DNA from 3 places in the Pseudomonas sp. S1_E05 genome. Region 2 is predicted to be linked to each of the others. Evidence: riboswitches for the same ligand, from Rfam matches in the RefSeq annotation. Region 2 holds a riboswitch; each other region holds the start of a gene.

Region 1 (4,037 bases), 1.5 Mb from region 2:
GACCACCCCCGTTGAAACGTTGTTCGATGCGGTCGGCAAAACGGCCGAAGGCGACCAGCGGATGCCAGCGCTTGGGCTCGCCCAGCAGCGCATCCAGCGCCACCGCAGCGACACTCAACAACGCCACACTCATTGACTCACTCCCCAATAATTCTCATACAACATTTCGCTTAATGGACGTACCCGCGCCCAGCCTTCAAGCACCAGCATCGGTGCCGGATAAAACTGTTCGACCGGCCCCAGGCACAGAATCGCCAAAGGCTTGGCCCCGGCGGGCAGCCCCAACAGGTCAGCCAGGGCCTGGGGCTCGAACAACGAAACCCAACCCATGCCGAGCCCTTCGGCGCGGGATGCCAGCCACAGGTTCTGGATCGCGCAGGACAACGAGGCCATGTCCATTTCCGGCAACGTGCGGCGGCCGAAAATATGCCGTTCGCGGTCGTCCATCAGCGCCGCAATCAGCACCTCGGCGCAGTCGTTGATACCTTCGACTTTCAGCTTCATGAATTCGTCACTGCGCTCGCCGAGGGCCTCAGCGGTGCGCATGCGTTCTTCCTCCACCAGCGACTGGATCCTGCCGCGCAGGCTGCGGTCGCTGATGCGGATGAAGCGCCACGGCTGCATCAGGCCAACGCTCGGCGCCTGGTGCGCGGCTTCGAGCAGGCGCCGCAGTTGCTCAGGTTCTACGGTGCCACCCGTGAAGTGACGCATGTCGCGGCGTTCGGCGATGGCTCGGTAGACCGCTTGGCGTTCGGCCTCGGAGAAGGCGTTGTCGGTCATGGCCTAATCGCGGGCAAGCCCGCTCCTACACCAATACACTCGCCCCCTGCAGGAGCGGGCGTGCCCGCGATGGCGTCCGTAAGGTCCGGCGCAAAAAGCGCAGCAATCGCAGGAGGATTTGACGGAAAATAAAAATGCACATAAGAAGCCGTCATCCGCCCCTCACGATAAACGGCCTCCGCGCCGCGCCCCCCGTTCGGGCTCAGGCCGCGAGCAATCGGAGCCAGCTCGGTGGTGGTCAGCGAATGGTGATAGGTGTGCCCGCGCAGCGAGCCTTCCGGTAATTCAACCGCCTGCAAGGCGAGCGCCGCCAGGCGTTTCTGCATCACCGCATCCCCCGCCAGCAAGCCGGCCAACTCGGCGCGAGTGCCCTCGACATCGGTCAACGAATCAAGCAGGTAGAGCATGCCGCCGCATTCGGCCAGCAACGGTTTGCCGGCTGCATGGTGGGCGCGGATCGCTTCTAGCATCGACGTGTTCTGCGCCAGCGCCACGTGGTGCAGTTCCGGGTAACCGCCGGGCAAGTAGAGGCTGTCGGCGAGCGGCAGTTGCGTGTCGCGAATCGGCGAGAAGAATGCCAACTCGGCGCCCATCGCCCGCAGCAGGTCCAGGCTGGCGCCATAGGTGAACGCAAAGGCTTCATCACGCGCCACGGCAATGCGCACGCCGGCCAGCCAAGGATCGACCGCGATCACTTCGGGGGCCGCAAACGCCACGGCGGGCGGCAGCGCGACTTCGCAACTGCTGGCCAGGGCATCGGCAGCAGCATCGAGACGCAGATCCAGATCGTTCAATTCACTGGCCTGAACCAGGCCCAGGTGTCGGCTCGGCAGCTCGATTCCGGTTTCCCGGGACAGCGCGCCGTACCAGCGCAAACCTTCGGTCAGGCTGCCTTCGAGCAATTGCGCATGGCGCAGGGTGCCGACCCGGTTGGCCAGCACACCGGCAAACGGCAGGTCCGGTTGATAGCGGGCCAGGCCCAGTGCCAGGGCGCCAAAGGTCTGCGCCATGGCCGTGCCGTCAATCACCGCGAGTACAGGCACACCGAAGTGACGCGCCAGGTCGGCGCTGGACGGGGTACCGTCGAACAGGCCCATGACCCCTTCAATGAGAATCAGGTCAGCCTCGGCGGCGGCTTCCCACAACAGTCGCCGGCTTTCCTGCTCGCCGACCATCCACATGTCCAATTGATACACCGGCGCACCGCTGGCGCGCTCGAGGATCATCGGGTCGAGAAAGTCCGGGCCACACTTGAAGACGCGCACCTTGCGCCCCTGGTTGCGATGCAACCTCGCCAGGGCGGCGGTGACGGTGGTCTTGCCCTGACCGGAGGCCGGCGCGGCAATCAATACCGCCGGGCAATGACGTGGCTCACTCACAGTTCAACGCCCTTCTGCGCCTTGATACCGGCCTGGAAGGCGTGCTTGATCATGCCCATTTCGGTAACGGTGTCGGCCAACTCGATCATCTCGGGTTTGGCGCCGCGGCCGGTCACCACCACGTGCTGCATCGGCGGACGCGCTTGCAGGTCGCTGAGGACCTGATCGAGGTCGAGGTAGCCGTGCTTGAGAGCGATGTTCAACTCATCCAGCACCACCAGACCAATCGACGGATCGCGCAGCAACTCGCGGGACACCGCCCAGGCCGCTTCGGCGGCAGCGATGTCACGCTGGCGGTCCTGGGTTTCCCAGGTAAAGCCTTCGCCCATCACGTGGAAACGCACCTGCTCCGGGAAGCGGCGGAAAAACAATTCTTCACCGGTACTGTTGCGACCCTTGATGAACTGCACCACGCCGCACTGCATGCCATGGCCCATGGAACGGGCGAGCATGCCAAACGCCGAGCTGCTTTTGCCTTTCCCATTGCCGGTGAGCACCAGCAGCAGGCCGCATTCGTTTGGCGAGTTGGCGATGCGTTCGTCGATCACGGCTTTTTTACGCAACATGCGCGCCAAATGGCGTTCGTCACGATCTGGGGTATCGGTCATGGGGGAGCTCTCCGTTGAGGCGGGATAACGGCGGGCAGGCACAAGAAACAGATGGCAAGAAGCCCGACATCGCCCACCGTGATGTCGCTGGATTGAATCAGGCCGGTCTCCGGGCTCATGAGCGGCATCACGCCGGACTGCGCGCCTTCCCATGTCGCGATCGACACAGTGGCTCAAGGCGCAGCTTTCACTCATTTACCGTTGCGGGGGCAGCGCCGGGATCGTGCACGCACTCACCGGCTTCCCTGTTTCACTCTGCCGACCTGGGTCACAGAGCACCTGAAACAAGCCGCGAAGGTTAGAGGGTTGGGGGTGGAGCGTCAATTAAAGCCGGGACGCTGGCGGATGAATAACTGCCGTCGATCAATAAAATGACGCCAATCTTGTGCCAGACTCCCAGCAGTGATATCAAAGAGCCACAACCCCACATCACAAGAACAAGGGTGAGCACCATGCAAGGCATGATTATCAGCAATCCGCGACTGGAATTCCTGCGCCCGCTGCTGGAACGCTGGTTTGACTGTATAGACCGCTACAACGCCGTACGGGGCGATAACGACACGCCTTACTGGTACGACGAAAAAGCCAATCTGGGTTTGCTCGCGGCCGCCGCCTGGATGGCCGAAATGGTCACCCTGCAAGACACCCAGACCCGCAAGCAGCTTGAGGAAGGCGAACGCAACGCCCGCGCCAATCTGCTCATCGCCTCCAGCGAAACGCGCGCGTATCTTCAGGCCACTCAACGCTGGCCACGGGTCAACAGCCTCAACCTGACCCAGGCGCTGGCGGAAATCACCAGCGACGCCAAGCGCATCAGCTACAGCAGCGACCTGAAACTGGGCTGCCTGTTCGTGGCCCCGCAAAAAGCCCAGCACGGCGCCACGCCGGAAGAGCTGCAGGACATGGTCGATGACCTGCAAAAAGAACATTCCTGCGCGGTCGCCTGGTACTTCCCCTACGCCTACCGCAAATTACGCAACGAAGCGGGCAACTATCATCCGGGCATCGCGGTGTTGTTCAAGGAAGCTCACGGCTGACCGGTTGAACCATCTCGGGCTTGCGCTTCTCTACTGATCAGGTCACTGCATTCTTAGGGAAGTTCAGCATGCGCAAGCCCCAGCTCGCTCTCGTCATCACCATGGCCGCCGGGCTCGCTGCCTGCGGTGAAACTTCCACCCTACAGGTCTCCGACGGCACCGGCCCATCCCCGCAACTGCCAGAACCGAACAAGACACTGTTCCCGACAATGAACATCGCCCCGGCCATCGGC
Region 2 (4,037 bases):
CGGCTGGATGCCGACAAACGTCAGGCCCAAGCGCAGCCCGGCGATCATCATTCGCCCTCCCCGGCACATCGGGTCTTGCTCCGGCTCGCCCCAGCGCTCCAGCACCGCCCGCCGATTGGCTTCGGGCAAGGCATCGAACAGTCGCGTGTAGTCATCCAGCGCGAGGCTCTGATGGCACGGACGCTGGTCGAGATTGTCGAGGTCATTGCTGACGCCACCGAGCAATTGCTGGATCAACGCGGTGCCGCTGTCCGGCAATTCGGCCGGCAGCGGGTAACCTTGCTCGTGCAACGCCCGAAGGATGTTCAGGGCGGCGGCCGGCGTATCGAGGCCGACGCCGTTGCCAATGCGCCCATCCCGGGTCGGATAATTGGCGAGGATCAAGGCAATGCGTTTCTCCCCGTTGGGCACCCGCGCAAGTTCCACCCAGCGCCGCGCCAGCTCAGCGACAAAATCCATGCGCTCGGGCGCTGCCCGGTAGCACACCACATCGGACTGGCTGCGTTCGCTGCGCCAGGCCAGGTCCTTGAAACTGATCGGGCGGCTGATGATGCGTCCATCCAGCTCCGGCAGCGCAATGTGCATCGCCAGGTCACGCGGGCCCAGCCCTTGCTCGCTGTCACGCCAGCCGGGCTCGTTGTCCTGGGCACAGATGGCCTGGATCACCGGGATATTGCGACGAAACGGACGCAGGTGCGGCGCTTCCGGGCTGGATTGAGCAAAGCCGGTGGTGTTGAGGATCACCGCCGCGTCGACCTGGTCCAGCCAGTCCTCGACCACCGTCAGGCAACCGGGCTCTTTCAGGCTGGCCACCGCAATCGGCAAGGGATTGAGCCCCGCCGCTTGCAAGCGCTGGCAGAACACATCGATGAAGCCCGTGTTCGCCGCCTGCAAGTGCGAGCGGTAAAACAGCACTGCCGCCATTGGCTTCCCGGCCTCCCAGACGGCTTGCCAGTCGCTGAGCACAGCCGGGCTTTTGCTCGGGTGATAGATCGCGGTGCGCGGCAGGGCTTGCGGTTCACTCCAGGTGTAATCGCGACCGAGCCAGCGACTCGCCAAACAGCGGAACAGGTCCAGGGCGTTGGCCATGCCGCCCTGGCGCAGGTAGTGCCAGAGCCGGTCACGCTCTTCGACCGCTACCGTGCTCAGGTCGCTGAGTTCGGGGTCCGGGCGGTCGTCACCGGGCACCAGAATCAATTGCACGCCGCGCCGGGACAGCTCGATCAGTTGCTCGACGCCATAGCGCCAATAGGCGATGCCGCCGTGCAGCGAAATCAGGATCACCTTGGCATGGCGCAACACTTCATCGACGTACAAATCCACCGAGGCGTGATTCTGCACCTGCATCGGATTGGCCAGGCGCACGCTCGGGTAATCGTCGGGTAACTGTTGCGCGGCCTCGGCGAGCAAGGCGAGGCTGGAGTCGCCACTGCACAGGATCACCAGCTCGGCGGGGGTTTGTCCAAGGTCGGCGATGTTGTCATCCGACACGAAACCGCCGGGCTGGGTCCTGAGCAGGTGCATGGGTTACACGCTGAGCGCGGCGCGCAGTTGCGCTTCGAGTTGCACGGCGTCCAGCGCCTGGCCGATCAGCACCAGGCGTGTGGTGCGCGCTTCATCGGCGCCCCACTGGCGGTCGAAGTGCTTGTCGAAACGTGTGCCCACACCTTGGATCAGCAGGCGCATGGGCTTGTTGGGGATGGCCGCAAAGCCCTTGACGCGCAGGATGTCGTGCTTGATCACCAACTGGGTCAGCGCATCCAGCAACAGGCTCTCGTCGGCCTGGGGCAATTCGATGGAGATGGAGTCGAACGCGTCGTGATCGTGATCGTCCTCGCCTTCGTGGTGGTGATCGTGGTGACTGTGACGGCTGTCGATGTGTTCTTCGGAACCGGCACCCAGGCCGATCAGCACATCGAGCGGCAAGCGACCGCTGCTGGCTTCGATGATCTTGACCGCCGGCGGCAATTCTTCGGCGACTTCCAGGCGCACGCGAGCCAGGTCTTCAGGGTTGATCAGGTCGGCCTTGTTGAGAATCACCAGGTCGGCGCTGGCCAGTTGGTCGGCGAACAGCTCGTGCAGGGGCGACTCGTGGTCCAGGTTCGGATCGAGTTTACGCTGGGCGTCGACTTGATCCGGGAATGCGGCGAAAGTGCCGGCAGCGACGGCCGGGCTGTCGACCACGGTGATCACCGCGTCGACTGTGCAGGCGCTGCGGATTTCCGGCCACTGAAAGGCTTGCACCAATGGTTTGGGCAGTGCCAGGCCAGAGGTTTCGATGAGGATGTGGTCGAGATCGCCCCGGCGCGCCACCAGTTCGCGCATCACCGGGAAGAACTCCTCCTGCACGGTGCAGCACAGGCAGCCGTTGGCCAGTTCGAAGACACGACCGACGGCTTCTTCCTCGGTGCAGCCGATGGAGCACTGCTTGAGGATTTCGCCATCGATGCCCAGCTCGCCGAACTCGTTGACGATTACGGCGATACGACGGCCCTGGGCGTTGTCGAGCATGTGGCGCAGCAAGGTGGTCTTGCCCGAGCCGAGAAAGCCGGTGACGATGGTGACGGGGAGTTTGGCCAGTGTTTTCATCGGATGCCCTTTGGCAAGGTGGCGGGCATACGGGACGACAAGCGCTGCAACAGCGGTGCGCGCAAGAGTTTCGCCACCGGATCACCCCGCCCGGTTGTAGTGAGAATCTGGATCGAGGCAGGTCTCCTGGCTGACAGTGTGCCGGGCGGTTGGCCCGGCATTCGCTGCGCCTTCCCGCGAACCCATTGTGCAGGGCTTGCAGTGGCGTGGCAGCGAACATCACCATTCACAGTTGCGGGGGCAGCCGCGGCATTGACCGCGTTCCCTTCTTAGCTTCGACAATGGCGAAGAACCTCGAAGCGACAAGGCTACGCATGGTCTGTGGGCGGGTCAAATTCTTGTGGCGGCAATCGGGACGCCATCGCGGGCAAGCCCGCTCCCACAATGGGCCGGTGTCCGCAGTCCCCTGTGGGAGCGGGCTTGCTCGCGATGGGCGCGACCCGGTCTCGATTGACGGCAAAGCCGCCCCATGCTCTCCTACACGCCTTGTTACGGGTGCCCTTCACAGGGTGAAACGGGAAACCGGTGAATCATGTGCTTTACTCAAGCCCATGTCAGTCCGGTGCTGCCCCCGCAACGGTAAGCGAGCGAAGAATCAGATCCACTGTGCCGATCATCGGCATGGGAAGGCGATTCTTGCAGGTTTCGGCAGATGCCCAAGCCCCTCGCGAGCCCGGAGACCGGCCCGCAACACACAGTGACGATACGATCACGAAAACAACAAACCCGCGGTGGGCGGGCGCTGTTTGAACCTCTGCGTGCACGCTACGCAGGGTGTCTGCATGCGCTCTCGTCACCCTGACAGAACAGAGGGAAGCGCCATGTCGATCATCAGCAGCACCGGCCACGCACCGGCCAGCAGCCACACAACCACCCTGACCCAACGCCTGACCGTCGCCGTCTGCGCATCAATCCTGGGCGCGTGCCTGGTCTACTTCGCCGGTTTCTCGCACATCGAAGCGGTCCACAACGCCGCCCACGATACCCGCCACAGCGCCGCGTTCCCTTGCCATTGAGACCTGACGACATGATCAAGCGTATCGCGCAAACCGCAGGTTTTTCCGGACTGCTGGCCGCCCTGCTGCTCACGCTGCTGCAAAGTTTCTGGGTTTCGCCGCTGATTTTGCAGGCCGAAACCTACGAGAAATCCGAGCCTGCCGCCGTTGAAGTGCATGAACACGCTGCCGGCACGGCCGCGCACAACCACGACACCGAAGCCTGGGAGCCGGAAGACGGCTGGCAGCGCGTGCTGTCGACCACCGGTGGCAACCTTGTCGTCGCCGTCGGTTTTGCACTGATGCTCGCCGGCCTCTACACCCTGCGCGCACCGACCAAAACTGCACAGGGCCTGCTCTGGGGCCTGGCGGGCTACGCCACTTTCGTGCTGGCGCCAACCCTCGGCCTGCCCCCTGAACTGCCGGGCACCGCCGCGGCGGATCTCGCGCAAC
Region 3 (4,037 bases), 380 kb from region 2:
GCCGATGCCATAAACACACGACCAGGCCAGCGACGGCCACCGGTACCGCCAGCCACACCGACGGCCAGCGCACACCACTGAGATTGCCCAGCAACCAGAACAGAATGCCGCGCGCCTGCTCGGAACTGGCGGACTTGGTGATCAGGAATGCGGTCATTGCATTGAATAGTTGCGACCCGGCAATGCCCGCCAGGATAATCTGCCCGGTCCCCCCCGACGTACCGCTGACTCGCGCCAGCAACACCACCAGCGCAAAGGCGGTCATGGCGCCGACAAAGGCCCCCGCCGACAACGTCAGCAAACCCGCGCCGACACCCAGCAACGCTACCAGGACGGCACCCGTCGAAGCACCCGCGCTGATGCCCAGCAGATAAGGTTCCGCCAACGGATTGCGCAACAAGGATTGCAAGATGACTCCGCACGTCGCCAGCCCGGCGCCGCAAGCGGCGGCCACCAGCGCGCGGGTCAGGCGGTAGTTCCAGACGATGCCTTCATCGATGGGGTTCAGCGCATAACCCGCGCCCCACAGTTTATTGGCCAGCACCTGGAGCACCACGAGCGGGTCGATGGGCGTTTCACCAATGGCAACACCCGCCAGCACCGCCAGCGACAGCATCCCCAGCGCAAGCAGTGTACGTATCAAGGTTGCAGTCATTTCGGCAGATCGTAACCGTCGATGGCCGTGGCCAGTTGCTCGAGGCCGTCGAACATCCGAGCGCTGGCCTGCAGGGCCATGGCGTCGACGATGATGATGCGGTTGTGCTTCACCGCGTCCATGTTGCGGGTGACCGGATCGCTGCGCAGGAAGGCCAGTTTTTTCTCATGGTCATCCGCCGGGAAGCGGCGACGGTCCATGCGTGCGATCACCAGGAAAGTCGGGTTGGCCTTGGCGATGGTTTCCCAGCCCACGGTTGGCCATTCTTCATTGGAGTCCACCACGTTACGCACGCCCAGGGTGCTGAGCATGAAGTCCGGAATGCCCTTGTGCCCGGCCACAAACGGATCGACGTTCATGTCGGTGCTGGAAAACCACACCAGGGCACTGGCCTGTTTGCCACCTTTTTGCTGGACCTTGGCCACGGAGGCGGCCAGCTTGGCTTTAAGCTCGGTGACCCACTGCTCGCCACGGTCCTGCACGTCGAAAATCTGTGCCAGTTGCTCGATGCTCTTGTAAATGGTGTCAATGCGAAACGGCTCCAGGCGCGTGCCGTCGGCGCCTACCCGATTGTCCTTGCCCTCGCAGTCGGACGGGAGCAGATAGGTCGCGATCTTCAGTTCATGAAACTGTTCACGGGTGCCGACCGCGCCTTGTGGCCCGACCATCCATTCGAACTCCACGGTCACCAGTTCCGGACGCTTGCCGATCACGGCTTCAAAACTCGGCTCGTTGTTCGCCAGGCGTTCGACCTTGTCGTTTTGCGTCTTGTAAGCCGGCAGCACATCGTTGAACCACAGCGAAGTGGCGGCCACCTTGTTGCCCAGGCCCAAGGCATACAGCATCTCGGTGCCAGCCTGTCCAATCGTCACGGCGCGGGTTGGCGCGTGAGCAAAGGTGAGGGGAGTGCCGCAGTTGTCGATGGTCAGCGGGTACTGCGTCGGGGCGGCTTGTGCGAAGGCGCACAGGCCAAGGCTGGTGAACAGCGCAGTAAGGCGGGGCAACAGCATGGGGCAATCTCCATTTGAACCGTACTTGAAACGGGCGCGGTACGGGTCTGGAAACACACCATCGAACGCTGCTGTAAAAGCAGGGCAAGGCCGCTCGGCACGGATGTCCTCCCCGGACACCCCGCCGGTTAGTGATTTGTCTGGCCGGCAGGTCTCCTGACTGATGCGTCGTCGCCACGCTCCAGCCTTCCCGGATCAGGTCCAGTGACTATCGAGGAGCAGGCTCAGCACCTACAGTTGCGGGGGCAGTTTCGATTGACGCCCGTTGCGGCGTTTCGAATTCCCTATTAGTCCCGTTCGGGAACCGGCGGCGTATGGTAGTCGATCAGGCCGCCGAGGGGGAACGTGGTTTTTTTCACCTTGTACGCCGTGAACTTTTAACGGGTCAGCACCCGTCCAAGTTCCAAATACACCGACACAGGGACCGATCATGACCATGACCTTCTTCATCTTCCTCCTGGCCTGCGCGGCGGCCGCCAGCACCGGTGTGCTGTTCAAGCCGGGCGAGTGGTACCACTCGCTGGTCAAGCCAGGCTTCACGCCGCCCAACTGGTTGTTCCCGGTTGCCTGGACGATCATCTACCTGCTGCTCGCCTGGGCCGGCTACCGCTTGAGCCTGATCCCCGGCAGCCAGATCGTGTTGGCACTCTGGGCCGCGCAAATCGCGCTCAACACCTTGTGGACGCCGGTATTCTTCGGCGCGCATCACGTGTTGGCGGGGATGGTGATTCTGGTGGTGTTGTGGCTGGTGGTCGCGGCCATGGTCGTCATGGCCCTGCGCCTGGACCTGATTACCGGTTTGATCCTGTTTCCCTACCTCGCCTGGCTCTGCGTCGCCGCCGCGCTGAACTTCTCCATTCTGCGTAACAACCCTCGATAGTTTGTTACGCGGTGTAAGAACAGAAGTGCCCGGGACGTGATTTATCCGCGTCCCGGGCAAAAATTATCATCGCGTTCCAGTTCGCAGGCGGTGCGCCGCGACAGCTTTCAGGGAACGCACACATGAAAACCATCGGCTTACGCCACGCTCTCCACGCCTTGCTTCTCGCCGCGACGACCACCACCCTCTGCGCTCCCGCGAACGCCGAGGCGCTGGACAACAAGCAATTTTCGTCAATGCGCAGCGAAGATGTGCAATGGCAGGGTTTTCCCGCGTTCCCCGACGGCGCCAAACTGGCGGTGATCGTTGGCAACCCGAGTCAGTCGGGGCCTTATGTGGTCAGGGTCAAAGTACCGAACGGCTTGAAACTGATGCCGCATACCCACCCGGAAGATCGCATCTATACCGTCATTTCCGGCGTGTTCTATATCGGCCAGGGCAGCACCTTCGACGCCGACAAACTTGTGGCCTACGGGCCGGGCAGTGTGGTCGTGCTGCCGGCGAACACGCCGCACTTCCACTGGGCGAAGTCCGGTGAGTATGTGTCGCAGGTGTATGGGATCGGGCCTCTGGGGCTCAAGTACATCAATGACGCGGATGACCCGCGTCACGACAAGTAGCCCATTGGTGTGTCAGCTGAGCAACGAAAACCGCAGACGCGGCAGTTTAAAGGCCGTCACGCTGGATGGGGTGGACTCGCGACGTTGATCGACGATCATCTGGCCGATTTCCAAGCCCAGCTCTGCAGCATCCTCACGGGTCACGAACCTCAGCGCCGGCGTCTCGCGCGCCTCCCGGATTTCCTGGCCGTCGTACCAGACCGAAACGGTCGTGGTGTGATGGCTCTGCAGGCTTTGGGCCTCGCGGGGTTCCACTTTGATGGGGCCAAACGTTTCGACGAGGATTTCGTAGCCCAGGTAAGTCGCTTGTTTGATTACGGCTGAAGGTTGTGCGGTCATTGCTGCTTTCCATAGCTCTACATCGGACAATGGAAGGCAAAATACTCGAAAATTGGCGCAATGCCAAACTGATATCATGACAAAATGATTACAGTCAATAACCGAGGAAATTGCTGGGTTTCAGGGGAGGGCGGGCTGACCGGTATCCGCATGGAGTGAACCGGCCCGTGGTACGCGCGCCACCCTGAGGCTCGCGGAAGGCTTGGCGCTTTGGAAATATCGGGCGCCCGATGGTCAGTACCGGTAACCCACATTAATCATGGCCGCAGCGCCACCCAGGATTACCAGCTCGGCACCGACCGGCCCGTAAAACGTGCCAATCGCCGGAACAAGTACCGGTGCAACGCCGTAGCGATTGAGTGGAATCCGGTCCTTGTATTTGCCTTTGTAGCCATGAACCAGACCGCCACTGAGCTTGGCGTACACCGGATACTCGTCAGCCACCCAACGATGCCCGTAATAACCGTAGTACGAGCGCTGGTCGAAGGAGTTGAGAAACGTCGCGCCTCCCCAAAGCGAGCCGTCTTCACGAT

Evidence for each region. A riboswitch is a leader RNA that binds a small molecule or an ion and turns the genes downstream of it on or off. The one in region 2 is predicted to bind cobalamin.
Region 1: it holds a riboswitch for cobalamin, as region 2 does, so the genes downstream of both, cobO (cob(I)yrinic acid a,c-diamide adenosyltransferase) here and cobW (cobalamin biosynthesis protein CobW) in region 2, are expected to answer to the same signal.
Region 3: it holds a riboswitch for cobalamin, as region 2 does, so the genes downstream of both, AB4N33_RS08395 (ABC transporter substrate-binding protein) here and cobW (cobalamin biosynthesis protein CobW) in region 2, are expected to answer to the same signal.

Annotation. Positions count from the first base shown of each region.
Region 1 is NZ_JBFRHM010000001.1:2,981,525-2,985,561, forward strand. Features, by position in the region: gene cbiB (adenosylcobinamide-phosphate synthase CbiB) at 1-133, opposite strand, end outside; gene bluB (5,6-dimethylbenzimidazole synthase) at 130-780, opposite strand; gene AB4N33_RS13750 (cobyrinate a,c-diamide synthase) at 777-2,159, opposite strand; gene cobO (cob(I)yrinic acid a,c-diamide adenosyltransferase) at 2,156-2,767, opposite strand; cobalamin riboswitch at 2,851-3,065, opposite strand; gene AB4N33_RS13760 (hypothetical protein) at 3,220-3,804, shown strand; gene AB4N33_RS13765 (PQQ-dependent sugar dehydrogenase) at 3,873-4,037, shown strand, end outside.
Region 2 is NZ_JBFRHM010000001.1:1,457,331-1,461,367, reverse strand. Features, by position in the region: gene cobN (cobaltochelatase subunit CobN) at 1-1,524, opposite strand, end outside; gene cobW (cobalamin biosynthesis protein CobW) at 1,528-2,589, opposite strand; cobalamin riboswitch at 2,689-2,901, opposite strand; cobalamin riboswitch at 3,066-3,292, shown strand; gene AB4N33_RS06790 (CbtB domain-containing protein) at 3,411-3,605, shown strand; gene AB4N33_RS06785 (CbtA family protein) at 3,617-4,037, shown strand, end outside.
Region 3 is NZ_JBFRHM010000001.1:1,841,827-1,845,863, reverse strand. Features, by position in the region: gene AB4N33_RS08400 (FecCD family ABC transporter permease) at 1-643, opposite strand, end outside; gene AB4N33_RS08395 (ABC transporter substrate-binding protein) at 652-1,665, opposite strand; cobalamin riboswitch at 1,795-1,989, opposite strand; gene tspO (tryptophan-rich sensory protein TspO) at 2,102-2,545, shown strand; gene AB4N33_RS08385 (cupin domain-containing protein) at 2,668-3,165, shown strand; gene AB4N33_RS08380 (hypothetical protein) at 3,178-3,504, opposite strand; gene AB4N33_RS08375 (sn-glycerol-3-phosphate transporter) at 3,739-4,037, opposite strand, start outside.